DNA from 2 places in the Paenisporosarcina sp. P4_D4 genome. Region 2 is predicted to be linked to the other one. Evidence: riboswitches for the same ligand, from Rfam matches in the RefSeq annotation. Region 2 holds a riboswitch; the other holds the start of a gene.
What was found. Region 2 has a riboswitch for S-adenosylmethionine ahead of AC1DSL_RS05845 (methionine ABC transporter ATP-binding protein). Riboswitches for the same ligand answer to the same signal wherever they lie in the genome.
Positions count from the first base shown of each region.

Region 1: it holds a riboswitch for S-adenosylmethionine, as region 2 does, so the genes downstream of both, metK (methionine adenosyltransferase) here and AC1DSL_RS05845 (methionine ABC transporter ATP-binding protein) in region 2, are expected to answer to the same signal.

Region 1 is NZ_JBFUIO010000007.1:66,562-75,537, reverse strand. Features, by position in the region: gene yidD (membrane protein insertion efficiency factor YidD) at 1-200, opposite strand, end outside; gene ytzI (YtzI protein) at 197-343, opposite strand; gene AC1DSL_RS03850 (Dps family protein) at 444-893, shown strand; gene AC1DSL_RS03845 (hypothetical protein) at 1,001-1,303, shown strand; gene AC1DSL_RS03840 (NUDIX domain-containing protein) at 1,351-1,863, shown strand; gene AC1DSL_RS03835 (alpha/beta hydrolase family protein) at 1,802-2,587, shown strand; gene AC1DSL_RS03830 (hypothetical protein) at 2,591-3,040, shown strand; gene AC1DSL_RS03825 (hypothetical protein) at 3,058-3,498, shown strand; gene pckA (phosphoenolpyruvate carboxykinase (ATP)) at 3,540-5,126, opposite strand; SAM riboswitch class I at 5,324-5,447, shown strand; gene metK (methionine adenosyltransferase) at 5,647-6,843, shown strand; gene AC1DSL_RS03810 (gamma carbonic anhydrase) at 6,997-7,515, opposite strand; gene AC1DSL_RS03805 (alpha/beta hydrolase) at 7,619-8,419, shown strand; gene AC1DSL_RS03800 (alanine/glycine:cation symporter family protein) at 8,805-8,976, shown strand, end outside.
Region 2 is NZ_JBFUIO010000013.1:42,007-48,708, reverse strand. Features, by position in the region: gene AC1DSL_RS05860 (VOC family protein) at 156-503, opposite strand; gene AC1DSL_RS05855 (aminotransferase class I/II-fold pyridoxal phosphate-dependent enzyme) at 521-1,684, opposite strand; gene AC1DSL_RS05850 (carbon-nitrogen family hydrolase) at 1,770-2,564, shown strand; SAM riboswitch class I at 2,653-2,761, shown strand; gene AC1DSL_RS05845 (methionine ABC transporter ATP-binding protein) at 2,831-3,844, shown strand; gene AC1DSL_RS05840 (methionine ABC transporter permease) at 3,834-4,505, shown strand; gene AC1DSL_RS05835 (MetQ/NlpA family ABC transporter substrate-binding protein) at 4,524-5,357, shown strand; gene AC1DSL_RS05830 (iron-containing alcohol dehydrogenase family protein) at 5,373-6,488, shown strand.

The DNA of each region.
Region 1 (8,976 bases), on a different contig from region 2:
GGATCATATCCGCCTTCATGAAATGGATGACAACGAAGGATACGGCTGATTGCCAAGTAAGTGCCTTTAATTGCTCCGTGTTTTTCGACAGCTTCAACGCCGTAATGGGAACATGTTGGATAAAATCGGCAACTCGGCGGTGTCATTGGCGAAATGAATTTCTGATAAAACCGGAAGATGCCCATCACAAGGAATTTCATGTGTTGTCACTTTTGCCTGCTGATTCAGTTGGAACTGGATCTATTTTATGCTCTATTTTATAGGCTTTTTTAGTTGCAAGAAGGAACATCATGGTGATGCCGATGACCATTACTATTGAGACGATTATCATAAATGCTAACATTTTTTTCACTCCACTTCGTTCTGTATGTTTATTGTAGAGAACTTAGTGGTAAATTGAAAGTATTCAGAGCGATAAATAAAATTAGGAGTGTGAAGTTTTTATGTCAGCAGCATTAAATACAGAACTAAATAAGCAAGTAGCAACTTGGTCAGTAATGTATGCGAAGTTACATAATTTCCATTGGTACGTAAAAGGACCTCAATTCTTTACATTACATGCAAAGTTTGAAGAACTTTACAATGAAGCAACGTTACATATGGATGAAATTGCCGAACGTTTGCTTACTTTAGGCGGTAAACCAGTTGCCACATTGAAGGAGCATTTAGAACTATCAGATGTTACGGAAGCGACAGGCAAAGAAAATGATATGCAAATGGTTGAAACAGTTGTAAAAGATTTCGGTAAAATTATGAAATCATTGAAAAAAGGGATGGACGAAGCTGCAAAAGATGAAGACGATATGACAGAAGATGTATTGAATGCAGTGTATCAATCGATTGAAAAACATCAATGGATGTTAAATGCTTTTTTAGGCGATACAAACAAATAAGCATTTCCAGCAAATTCCTTCCGGGAATTTGCTTTTTTCAATTCTCCTATCGTTTGCATGCATGAAATATATCCATAATGCCATGCTAGAAAAAAGGGGTTGAAAAAATGTCGAAAGTATATGTTTCGGTCACTCATCACCGATACTATTTCCATCCTGAGGATTCGCAATGGGAATATGAGATTGAAGCCGAGCCCGAAGTTTTAACCGTACTAGATCAATTATTTGATCAAAAGGAATCCTTTGAATGGAAAGGTTTTTGGAGAGCTCAAACGCCTTATGTACCTTATCATCTAGACCCAGAAAATGACGGTGTCGATTTACGATTGAAAAAGTTATACGCTGTCATTCATGAGTACGGAAATGAAGAAGCAAAACAACAAATAGAAACATTGCCTTATTATAGTTGAATGCTGTGCATGCCTTCGCTACACTATTTGAAAGGAGTGTAGCAGGCATGTTTTCTTTTGTAGATCAGCATGGGTTAAAAGTTACGTTATCATTTGAACCAAATGCCTTTTTAATTCCTACCACACATGTACTCGTGCTAGCGAACAGGCAGAACCAGTGGTTGCTAACAAAACATCCACAAAGAGGGATTGAATTTCCCGGTGGAAAAGTAGAATCAGGCGAGACGTTAGAACAAGCAGCAAAACGGGAAGTATTTGAAGAAACAGGCGCACAACTTTCAAATTTAATATGGTTTGCAGAATATATGGTGCATGAGCGTAAGCCTTTTTGTAAGGCGGTTTTCCGTGCAACAGTTGATTCAATTGAAAACAATAGTGAACGATTTGAGACTGAGGGACCTGTATGGATGACGATACAGGAGTTTTTCAAATCAACTAATCTTAGTTTTCATATGACAGATGACGGAATGAGAAAAATGTTGGAACAGGTGATGTTAGATGAAAGTAGACGGAACAATTGTACACAGACTTCCGTATCCAAGTCCAAATCCACAAGTTAAATTAACGGAAATTGTCTATTGGTCATGTGGATTCAGGGTAAAAGGGTTACTTGCGGAGCCACGCAAAGAAGGCAAGTATGAGGGAATCCTCTATTTACGTGGAGGTATTCAAAACATTGGTATGGTTCGATCTGCTCGAATTGCTCAGTTTGCCACACAAGGATTCGTGGTGTTTGCCCCTTATTATCGTGGGAACAGAGGCGGCGAAGGTAGAGATGAATTTGCTGGGGAAGATCGGTTTGACGCTACCAATGGAGTAGAAGTATTAAGACAGTTTATTTCAGTGAACCGTATTCATCTGTTTGCATTTTCTCGTGGAGGAATTATGGCTTTATGGACGGCTGTTCTGCGTTCAGATATTACATCGGTTGTCACCTGGTCAGGTGTGTCAGACATGGTTCTCACCTATGAGGAACGTGAAGACATGCGTAGAATGATGAAGCGGGTGATTGGTGGTAATCCTACGAATGTACCTGAGGCATATGAACTTCGTCAACCACTCAAACATGTCAGTGCTATTGATGCCAAAATTCTAATTATCCATGGACGAAAAGATGGGAATGTCGGAATTGAACATGCCTTACGTCTCGAAAAAGCACTCATTGATGGAAATAAAAATTTTGAGACTTGGTATTTTAAAGATTACACACATTATTTCCCTTCGAAAACCAATAGACAAACTGTCAGAGATTTAACGGACTGGATGAAACGACAAGGGGAATAATATATGAAACATATCCGAATTCATTTAAAGACTAGCAGTACTGCTAACAAAACCTCGGTCCCTAATGATACGTCATATTGGAAAAAGCTTTGGGATACGTATACGAGTGAATATGCTTCAGTGGAAATTCAGTGTTGGCAGGAAGAAGTGCATGATATTGAGGAATTGACCAAACTCTCTGCACATTCTGTGAATCAAGGACTTGTAAAATCGTTTACAATTACATTGAACGAAAAAAACTGTAACTATTTACGTAATCATTCAATTGATGCAGACGGTGGTTTAAAATGGTTCACTATATTCTTTTATAAAGAAGATATTCAAATGCTTGAGATAGCACAATATGGTTCAGAAATTGTATTATATGGAGTAAATGAGAAAGAAGCGGAAGAATTTGAAGCGCTATTCCCTGAAATCGAGAACGCGGAATACTTCAAAGAACACCTCATGTAAGCAGAGGAGGGTGAGGCATGGGAAATTTACATATAATATACGATTCTTTATTACTAACCAGTGAAACCAACAAGCTTAGGAAGAGTATTAGCTATTGGTTTCCGTTAATGAATGAGGTACTTCCAGTGTTTACAGAAGTCGAAGTACATTGTCATGAAGATGAAAAAGAAGCAATTCTTAAGATTAAACCTTTCGCTCATACCATTCGATATGGAAGTGGATTGGTTATTTTTACAATGCCTCTAAATCAGAAGCTAAAAGACTTGCTACTGTATGGGGTAAATGAAGGACAGACAAGAATTCCTTGGTATACATTAGTATTCAAGAGAAATGGTGCACATATTTGTACTGTTAAATATCACGGATCTGAATTGTTTTTCTACCAGATAACGAAAGAGGATGCTAAAGAGATAGAATCTTACTTTCCAGAAGAGACAGTTTTTGAATATACGGAGTAAAAAAAATGGCCTGCACATGAAGTGCAAGCCATTTTTGTATTCTAGATAATTGGACCGCCATTAGAAATAATGTCTTCAGACACTGATCCAAATTTATTGAAGTTCTCACGGAATCGATTAGCCAATTCTTGTGCTTTTTTATCGTATGCTGCTGGATCCGCCCATGCATCGCGTGGGTTTAATACGTCAGAAGGTACGCCAGGTACTTCTTTAGGAATAGCTAAACCGAATGCTGAACCTTTATCCATTTCAACATTATCTAATTTGCCTTCCAATGCAGCACGAACCATCGCACGTGTATAAGAAAGTTTCATACGGCTACCAACGCCAAATTCGCCGCCTGTCCAGCCAGTATTTACAAGGAAGACTTGTGCATCATGCTCATCTATTTTCTTCCCTAACATTTCTGCATATACAGTTGCAGGAAGGGGAAGGAATGGAGAACCGAAACAAGTTGAGAATGTTGCTTGTGGAGATGTAATTCCACGTTCTGTACCAGCAAGCTTCGATGTAAATCCACTTAAGAAGTGATACATCGCTTGTTCTTTCGTCAACTTACTGATTGGAGGTAATACCCCAAACGCATCAGCAGTTAAGAAAATGATGGTTTTTGGATGACCTGCTACAGAAGGATCAACAATATTGTCGATTGCTTGTAATGGGTAAGCGGCACGCGTGTTTTCAGTTAACGAAATATTTTCGTAGTCAGGTATACGCGTTTCAGGATCCAATACTACGTTTTCCAATACAGAACCAAAACGGATTGCATCGAAAATTTGTGGTTCATTTTCACGTGTTAAGTTAATTGCTTTTGCGTAACAGCCGCCTTCAATATTGAATACGCCGTTATCTGACCAGCCATGCTCATCATCGCCGATTAATTTACGATCTGCATCAGCAGATAATGTTGTTTTTCCTGTTCCGGACAATCCGAAGAACAAAGCAACATCGCCTTTTTCACCAACGTTTGCAGAACAGTGCATCGGTAGGATGCCTTGCTCAGGGAGCAAGTAGTTCATAATAGAGAAAATTGATTTTTTCATTTCACCGGCATACTCAGTACCACCGATTAAAATGATGCGTTTTTCCATTGACACAATGATAAACGTTTCGGAACCTGTACCATCGATTGCAGGATCTGCTTTGAAAGTCGGAGCATAAACGATTGTGAATTGTGCTTCATGCGATGCCAACTCATCTTTAGACGGACGAATGAATAATTGGTGTGCAAAAAGGTTATGCCAAGCATATTCATTGATTACTTGCAATGAAAGGCGAGATTCTTTATCCGCACCGGCAAAGCCATTAAAGACAAATAACTCTTCTTTTGTTTTTAAATAGTTCACAACTTTTTTATATAAAGAGTTGAAAATTTCAGATGATATTGGTTGGTTTACTGAGCCCCAATCAATCTTGTCTTTCGAGCTATCTTCCACAACAACATATTTGTCTTTAGGAGAACGTCCTGTATATTTTCCTGTCACTACTTTTACAGCTCCAGTTGGTGTTAAGACAGCTTCTCCACGTAATGTTGCTTTCTCCACAAGTTGTGGGACTGAAAGTTGCACATGCACGTTTTGGCCATTTAACAAGTCGTTCAGCTCGTTCATCGTGTTCACTGAATTCATGTATATGTACCTTCCTTTATCGTATATTACCCTTAAATCGGGTTAACCTTGATTCGAAAATTAGTATAACACATTACGCTTAATAATCTACACTAATAGCCTAATTAATTTTATCTGATTTTCGAACATTTATATAGAACGAAAAAAATATTTGACAAGGCTTCATTAGTTTATTATGATGTAAAACTGAACGGATACTCTTATCCCGAGCTGGTGGAGGGGTCAGGCCCTATGAAACCCGGCAACCTGCAGTTATGAACCAAGTAGTAATTGGCAAAGGTGCTGAACCTGAAGCAAGGTGTATTCCTTGGATGATAAGAGTGAAAGGTGCCTATTAACGAATGCCTTTCCTCATGTTTTTACGTGAGAGAGGGTTTTTTTTATGACATCTCCCTTTATCCTCGTGTGCAGAAGCCCGAAAAGGCGGAAGGTTTTATTCTAATGAATAAGCTGGACATGGGAAATGAGTACCGTTTGAATTTTCCGAGAGCAATCTCGAAGGATATAGGAGGAATATTAAATGACAACTCGTCGTCTATTTACATCAGAATCAGTAACAGAAGGGCATCCGGACAAAATTTGCGATCAAATCTCAGACGCAATTTTAGATGCTATTTTAACTGAAGATCCAAATGCACGTGTTGCTTGTGAAACAACTGTAACAACAGGTTTAGTGCTTGTTGCCGGTGAAATCACAACATCTGCATACGTGGATATTCAAAAAGTCGTACGTGAAACAGTTCGTGAAATCGGCTACACACGTGCAAAATATGGTTTTGACTCAGAGACTTCTGCAGTATTGACTGCAATCGATGAGCAATCTGCTGACATCGCAATGGGTGTTGACAGAGCACTGGAAGCACGTGAAGGTTCGATGACAGATTCAGACATCGAAGCAATCGGTGCAGGTGACCAAGGTTTAATGTTCGGTTTTGCTTGTAATGAAACACCGGAATTAATGCCTCTTCCAATTAGTATGGCTCATAAGTTAGCTCGTCGTTTAGCATTAGTTCGTAAAGAAGAAATTCTTCCATACTTACGTCCAGATGGCAAAACACAAGTAACTGTAGAATATGATGAAAACAATAAACCGTTGCGTATTGACACAATCGTTATTTCTACTCAACATCACCCAGAAGTAACACTTGAGCAAATTCAACGTAACTTGAAAGAACATGTCATCAATCCTGTCGTTCCGGCAGAATTAATTGACGAAAATACAAAATACTTCATTAACCCAACTGGTCGCTTCGTAATTGGTGGACCACAAGGGGATGCTGGTTTAACTGGTCGCAAAATTATCGTAGATACTTACGGTGGATACGCTCGTCACGGTGGCGGCGCATTCTCTGGTAAAGATGCGACAAAAGTTGACCGTTCAGCAGCATATGCAGCACGTTATGTAGCGAAAAACATCGTAGCAGCAGGACTTGCTGACCGTTGCGAAGTTCAACTTGCATATGCAATCGGTGTTGCACAACCAGTATCAATTGCAATCGATACTTTTGGTACAGGCACTGTAGAAGAATCGAAACTTGTTGAAATTGTTCGCGATTCATTCGACCTTCGCCCAGCTGGAATCATCAAAATGTTAGATCTACGTCGTCCGATTTACAAGCAGACAGCTGCTTATGGACACTTCGGTCGCACAGACTTGGATGTACCATGGGAGAAAACAGACAGAGCGGCTACTTTGAAAGAAAAAGCAGGCGTTTAAGATTGAGAAGCCATTCCGGGTATGACCTGGAATGGCTTTTTTATTGGAAATTAGTGGGCGAAAGGGAACAAATCAATTTGAACGGGAATAAATTTAAGAATGCTTCAACATATTAAAAGGACCGGGCTCTATCACCCGGTCCTTACTATCCGTTTACTTTTGTTGTTGCATTGCCTTATAAATCTGTCCTTTTTCAGCATATTCTCTCACAATACGTTCCATATCTAATTTGTCTTCAGCATTCAACTCCCGAACCACTTTTGCCGGTCGTCCCAATGCAAGCATACCTGGGGGAATTACTTTACCGGGTGGAACCAAGCTGCCTGCTCCAATAAATGCACCTTCACCAATCTCTGCGCCATCCAGGACAATGGAACCCATGCCAATTAAGGCGCCTTTTCGTATAGTACAGCTATGCAAAGTTACTTGGTGTCCGATGGTGACTTCATCTTCCAAAATTAATGGAGCGGCAGGGCTTTGATGAAGGCAACACAAATCTTGAATATTAACTTTTCGGCCGATTCGTGTCGCATTGACATCACCACGAATAATGGTATTAAACCAAATAGTGGACTCTGGACCGATTGTCACATCACCACTTATTGTGACATAATCAGCAATATAAACAGATGGGTCAATCATGGGTGTTTTATCATTAAATGGATAAATCATTCTAAAACCTCGTTTCTTCTTGCCATATGGTTTCATTATACAAAAAAAGAGGAACTAAAAAAGGATGACTTCGTCGAATAAAGAAATAGAAGGAGCGATGATTATGTGGAAATGGGAAGCTGATGGACAGGCTAAAGCAGTCATCGCCATCGTACACAGCGCGTATGAACATCATCGTAGGTACGCCTGGGTTATAGAAGAGTTTAGAAGTTCAGGATTTCATGTTGTAATGGGGGATCTACCGGGGCACGGAGAATCGGCTCTCAATAAACAAGCACATGACGAGGATTTTCAATCCTATGGCACTTTTATCAATCACTTGATTGACGCTTCGCTTACATATAACTTACCCGTTTTTATTATGGGTCACGGGTTAGGTGCAACTTTAGTCATGCAAGTGCTTCAGGAAAAATCAATTGAATGTGCTGGAATAATTCTGACATCTCCTTGGATGCATTTACATATTCATGCATCGAAACTTTCCAGTGCTTTAGCCAACATGGGGAAGCTAGCTGAAAACGTCAAAAGTACTCATGAAATAACCATTAAAAAACTGACAAGAAATTATGATGTTTATACGCAAGGTAAAGACGATGATCTATATAACACGACCATTACTTTGAAGTGGTACAGGGAGTTGCAGCATTTGATGAAAGCAACAACTGCCAAACAAGAAAGCATTCAAGATGTTCCTATTTTGATGATGACTGCAGAGCGGGATAAAATTGCGGATCCGACATTCGCAAAGAATTGGCTGCAAAAACAAAAACTTTCTGAAATACAATATAAAGAGTGGAAAAATTGTTTTCATGATCTGTTCCAAGAGCCAGAACGAGAAGATGTGTTTTATTACACGAAGACATTCGTGAATAATGTGTTGCGTTCACTCGGATATGTGGTTTAAGACAAATAAAAGCCTTTCTAATGAAAAATTAGAAAGGCTTTTACTATGGATTTGTTTATGACTTCATTTATGAATTATGCAGATTTACAAGGATTAATAAATTATTCTGACATGAAAATTAGCCCCCTGTAAAAAAGGGAAGCAATAGATTCCAAATTTCAAAACCTGAACATTTACCAATATGATAATTCTATTTTAATAAAAATATTCCTCTATTGTTTTTTAGAACTTTGAAACTTGGATTTATGTACGCTATGCCTTGCAGAAGTCGAAGTTAGCATAATGAGAATCTAGAAGTATATAAAATCTTTCCTTGTACTAACATCATTTTTGTAATACAGTGAATAATGTGACAATATTATGAACAAACAAAGGGGGAAATTGGATGGAAGAGTTTATTGGGCAAATAAATAACTTTTTATGGGGACCTTGGATGATTTATGGCTGTTTGGCTATCGGTCTATTATTTTCAATCCTTACTCGTTTCTTGCAAGTTCGACTGATCAAGGATATGGTTGTTCAAATGTTCAAAGGTGAAAAATCGGATGCCGGGGTAT
Region 2 (6,702 bases):
GTGTTGTTTTTTAAGCTTAGTACGAAGGTGTACGAGGAGCGAAGAATTTCCAAATGCTTAAATTAAACACTTTGCAAAAGAACAACGAAAACACCCATCATCAAATGAAAGGTGTTCACGATAGTAATTTAATTCGTCTGTTCTTTCCAAATGTTTTAAAAGCGTTCAAAAAAAGTAATGCACACACCATCTGGATCAATAATGGAGAACTCCTTAGTCCCCCAAGGCTTGACTTCTAAAGATCCATTTTGATGAATTACCTGTTGTTTTTCATATTCACGATACTGAGATTCAATTGCATCGACTTGGATGCGGAAGCTTGTCCATTCGCCTAAATGAGTATCATCCGTTTGGTAAAAAAGAATTTCAATATTTCCACGGTAGACACCGCCATAGCCGTTTGGAGTGAAACCCAGCTTTTGTTCATAGAAAGTTATGGCGGTTTCGATATCTTTCGCTGGGCTTAAAGGGGTCAAGCTCTTGAAATTAATAGATTCACTCATTCATTGTCACCACTTTCTCAAAAGATAGCCAGCTTACCGATCCGATCTACCGCTTCTTCCAATCGTGGCTCATCAACTAATAACCCAACCCGAATATAGCCTTCTCCAAATTCACCGAAGCCATTTCCTGGGGCTACGGCTACGTCTGCTTCATTTAAAAGTTTGTCTGTAAATTCTTGGCTGGTATATCCTTTTGGAACGGGTAACCAAGCAAAGAATGAGCCTGTAGGGGCTTCTACTTCCCAACCAATCCGTTTACATGCGTTGATAAAGGTATTGCGACGGTTTTCGTAGCGCTCGACCAATGAGGAAACGCATAATTGATTTTCATTCAAAGCAGCGACTGCAGCATGCTGTATTGCAGGGAAAAGGCTGACGAATAAATGGTCTTGAATCAGGTTCAGGGCTTCAATCATCTCTTTGTTACCAACTGCAAAACCGACACGCCATCCTGCCATGTTGTAGGTTTTAGATAACGTATACATCTCAATTCCTATTTCCTTAGCTCCTTCAGCTTGTAGGAAACTTACCGGTTTAACACCGTCAAATCCAATGGCTCCATAGGCGAAATCGTGTGATACAGCAATTCCATTTTCTTTTGCGAACTCGACGGTTTGGTTGAAGAATTCAAGGTCTGCCGTTGCTCCAGTTGGATTATTTGGATAGTTAAGATACATGAGTTTTGCGCGTTCTTTCGTGTCTTGAGAAAGCATATTGTAATCAGGTAAAAAGTTGTTTTCGGCGACTAGTGGCAATGTTTCATATTGAACGTCAGCCATGACGACTCCAGATAAATAATCCGGATAACCTGGGTCAGGCAGTAACATCAAATCTCCAGGATTCAGTACAGCAATCGGCAACTCCACAAGTCCAATCTTCGTTCCGAATAAAACCGCAACTTCTGTAGTTGGGTCAATCTCAACATTGTATTCTCTTTTATAAAAGTCTGCTGCAGCTTCCTTCAATTCGCCAATTCCACGAAATGGCGAATATTTATGTGTAAGGGGATTTTCTGCAGCTTCTTGTAAGGCTTTTACGATGTGTGGAGGTGTTGGTTGGTCAGGATTTCCTTGACCTAAATTGATCACATCGCGACCCTGTGCTACTGCAGCTCCTACTTTTTGAACAAGTGAAGCAAAGAATTGTGGTGGTAATTGTTGAAGCTTCTTAGAAAGTTCCATGGTTTTTCCTCATTTTCTGAAATAGTTGCAATCATCAGCCAAATCTTATAATCTTTTGTGTATCTTGTCTACAGGGGGTGTACCCATGAAAATCGCATGCATTCAGCTCGACGTAGCGTTTGCCGAGCCTGAAAAAAATTTTTACAACGTTCAAAAGTACATAAAAAAGGTCGCAAGTGAGGGTGCAGAGCTCGTTGTATTACCTGAAATGTGGAATACTGCTTATGCATTAACGGAGTTAGAACATCTTGCAGACGTCGAAGGGCAACGAACAAAAGAATTTCTTTCCGAGCTGGCCCGTACATATCATGTCCATATCGTAGGAGGGTCGGTTTCTACGAAAAAAGGAGACAGCTTCTACAACACAATGTACATCTATTCGAATGAGGGTAACCTAGTGTCCGAATATGATAAAGCGCATTTGTTCCGTCTCATGGATGAACATCTATACTTAAAAGCAGGAAATCAATCAAATGTATTTTCATTAGGTTCTATTCAAGCAGGAGGGGTCATATGTTATGACCTAAGGTTTCCTGAATGGTTAAGGTCACATGCATTAGCCGGAGCGAAAGTGCTCTTCTTACCAGCACAATGGCCTGAAACTCGTATTGATCATTGGAGAATCTTGCTTCAAGCCCGTGCAATCGAAAATCAATGTTTTGTCATCGCCGTCAATCGAACTGGGAACGATCCGAACAATCAGTTCAATGGCCAATCCATGATCATTGCACCTTGGGGGAAAGTGTTATGGACTGGAGCTGATGATGAAGAGTACGCAATCATTGATGTTGATTTTTCAGAAGTTGAAGAGGTACGTACTCGCATACCGGTATACGAGGATCGCAGACCTTCGCTATATGAACCTTTGTTTGAAAAATGAAAATAATTTTCAAAAAGTGTTTGACACGTGTATAAAAACATCGTAAGATTTACTTCAGCAACAAAACAACCAAACAACTACATATGGAAATTTATCAAGAGAGACCGAGGGATAGGCCCTATGACGTCCGGCAACCCCCAGCACGAGCTGGGAAGGTGCCAATTCCTACAGAATGATTTCATTCTGAAAGATAACCAAAAATCCATTTTTCGGTGCCTCTTTCATGATGAAAGGGGCATTTTTTATTTGGCAAAAAGGAGCTTGTGATGATAAAAATTAATGATTTATCTAAAGAGTACATAACGAAAAAAGGAACGGTTATAGGTGTTGATCGCGTAAATCTCACCATCAATGAAGGGGAAGTGTTCGGTATTGTCGGATACTCAGGTGCAGGCAAAAGCTCATTATTGCGGTGCATCAATCTACTTGAACGGCCAACAAGCGGACAAATTGAAGTGAATGGACTGGACCTCACAAAATTAAAAGGAGAAAAATTACGTAAAGCCCGCTTGAAAATCGGCATGATCTTTCAACACTTTTACTTAATCAGTCAAAAAACAGTTGCTCAGAATATTGCCTTCGCATTAAAGGCAGCTAATACACCAAGTGAAAAAATGGAGACCCGCGTTTTGGAGTTACTAGAAATGGTTGGTTTGACAGATAAGAAAGATGTTTATCCGGCCCAATTAAGCGGTGGACAGAAGCAGCGTGTCGGAATTGCTCGTGCACTGGCAAACAATCCTTCCGTCCTGCTGTGTGACGAAGCAACTTCAGCGCTTGACCCGAATACGACCTTATCTATTCTGCGCTTGCTCAAAAAAATCAATCGCGAATTGAACATCACCATTGTGTTGATCACACACGAAATGAATGTGGTAAAAGAAATATGTGATCGCATGGCCATCATGCAAGATGGACGGGTGGTTGAAGAGGGAACGGTCTACGATATTTTCTCCAATCCAAAAGCAGAATTGACGAAAGAGTTCATCAGTAGCGTCGTCTCATTCGAAGTACCCCAATCCATTTTGGATCAAGTCACTGGGCGTATTGTGAAAGTGCTATTTAAAGGCAATGTGGCGGGAGAAGGTGTCATCTCGGATATGATTCAGAATTTTGATGTACGAGGAAATTTCTTGCATGGCGCGATTGAATACATTCAGGAAATACCACTCGGTTTGTTTTTGATGGAAATTCAGGGACAACCAGAAAATATAACAAGAGCCATCACGTATATGGAAGGACGTGGGGCGCAAGTGGAGGTGGTACGTAATGGGAATTGATATACCGCATGTAATTGAAATGTGGCCAGACATCCTGAATGCATTCGGGCAATCGATGTATATGATTGGGGTTTCATTAACAGTCGCAATCATTATTGGCTTACCATTGGGGATTGTGCTTTTTGTTACAGACCGAGGTTTATTTTTAGAAAATCGATTTGTTAAAGGAACACTCGGTTTTATTGTCAATATGGTGCGTTCCATTCCATTTATCATTTTGTTGGTAGCTCTTATTCCTTTAACCAAATTACTGGTAGACTCAACGATTGGTCCAGCAGCTGCAAGTGTATCATTGTCAGTTGCCGCAATTCCTTTCTTCGCCAGAATTGTGGAAACGTCTCTTCGTGAAATTGATAAAGGGGTGATTGAAGCAGCCATTGCAGTTGGCGCGACACCTTGGATGATCATCAAGGATGTATTATTGCCTGAAGCAAAAACCAGCATCGTGCAAGGCATTACGATGACCATCATTAGTTTAGTAGCATACTCCGCCATGGCGGGTGTGGTTGGAGGCGGCGGTATTGGAGACTTAGCCATTCGCTTCGGATATTACCGTTACGATGAAACAATCATGATGGTGACAGTTGTCATTTTAATTGTTCTCGTTCAAGTCATTCAGCAGCTGGGTGACTGGACGTCAAAAGCAATAGATAAACGATAAAAAGGGAGAGAAATAGAGATGAAAAAAGTTTTATTTATGTTCATTCTAGTCTTAATGACAGCAGCACTTGCTGCATGTGGAGGAAGCGACAAAGAGTCAAAAGGTAATGCGGACAATGACAAATCAGTGACATTAGGCGGATCAGCAGGTCCATATAGCGACATGCTCAATAAGGCAATCAAACCCGCTCTTGAAGAGAAAGGATACAAAGTGAAAATCGTTGAATTCAGTGACTATATTCAACCGAATATTGCGTTGGACAATGGAGATATTGACGCAAATCTTTTCCAACACTCGATTTACTTGGAAAACTTCTCAAAAGAAAATGATATGGAATTGACAGGCTTAATTGCAGTGCCGACAGCACCAATGGGTATTTACTCCAACAAGTTCAAATCTGTTGAAGAGATCAAGGATGGAGCAACCATTGCCATTCCGAATGACCCGGTGAATGCAGCTCGTACATTATTAATCTTGCAAGACCATGGATTAATTGAATTAGACCCTAATGCAGAACCATTGAAGGCGTCTGAAAAGGACATTAAATCAAATTCGAAGAACTTGGTGTTCCAACCAATTGAAGCTGGCCAACTTCCACGTGCAGTGGACAGTGCGGACTTAGCAGCTGTACCTGGTAACTTTGCTTTGGCAGCGGAAATGAACCTGCTGGATGCGATTTTGCTTGAGAACATGCCGGACCGATACCGCAACTTAGTTACTGTAACGACAGCAAACAAAGACTCACAATTAGCGAAAGATTTAATTGAAGTCGTGGAAGCACCAGAATTCGAGGAAATCATCGATGCGGAATTCGTAGGTTTCGGCAAGCCAGAGTGGATGAAAAACCGTTAAGAGAGAAGGGTTTTTGTGGAAGACATCATAGTGCGGGGTGCACCAGCTGAATATGTTTGTAAAAGTGGTGTACTGAATGAATTAGAAGAGAAGTTACAGCTAAGAAGCATTCAGCGAGTACTTATTGTTTCAGGTGTGAAATCATGGAATGCAGCGCGCTATTACTTTCCAAATCTAAAAAGCATTCAGGTATCACATACCTTCTATAAAGGCGAGTGTTCACTCACTGAAATTAATAGAGTGTCTACGTTGGCACAAACTGATGGTGTGGATGCCATTATTGGAGTAGGCGGCGGAAAAGTATTGGACGTGGTGAAAGCGGCTGCTAGCGCTAGTAGAACGAAGTCAGTGTTAATTCCAACGCTTGCTTCAAACTGCGCACCGTGGACACCACTAAGCGTTATTTATTCGGATGAAGGGGTTATGACACATTACGATGTGTACCCCATGAGTGTTGACATTCTTCTCGTCGAGCCGCGAATTTTAGTGAAAGCCCCAGCTCCACTTTTGATTGCAGGTATCGGCGACACGCTAGCCAAGTGGTATGAGGCAGACGTACAAATTCGGCGATTAACCCATCCCCCGGTTGCGCTGAAAGTCGCTCATCATACAGCTCGGCTGTGTGCTGAAGAAATGTTTGCTCATGCAGAAGAAGCCATTGCTGACGCGAAAGAAGCCCAAGTGTCAGAGTCATTTAAAAAAGTAGTTGAATCCATTATTATGTTAGGCGGCATGGTTGGTGGATTTGGTGACAAATTTGGTCGTATTGCGGGTGCCCACTCCATTCATAACGGAATGACCATTGCACCGGAGTCACACGAGGCGCTTCATGGAAATAAAGTAGCATACGGCATTTTGGTTCAACTGCTTCTTGAACAAAAAGAAAGCGAAGTGGAGCGATTACTGCCGTTTTATCATAAACTGGGCTTGCCTACTTCACTTCGAGAATTAAATATTTCTGATACATGGATTGACGAAATTGCTGTGCACTCCACACGTGAAGAAGAGTCGATACATAACATGCGGAGTGAAAAGATTACAGTTACTGAAGTGTCACAAGTCATGCGTGACTTAGAGTCATTCCAACTCGTGAAAAGTCCGATTATGATTGAAGTAAAGACGAACCCGTGAATTTTGCGATCATCGATGATTATCAATTTGAAAGACCGACATTAAGCTGTCGGTCTTTTTTGTTGTGTAGAAGATTATACTTAAAGGGTCATGGTCATTTATATAAAATGGTCCGTCAAAACGTACATTTTATCCCCTTACACTTTGTATGGGGTTTTTTCTTGCTTAAATCCATATGTTTCGGTCACAATGACAGTAGAACAAGCTTGGAGGA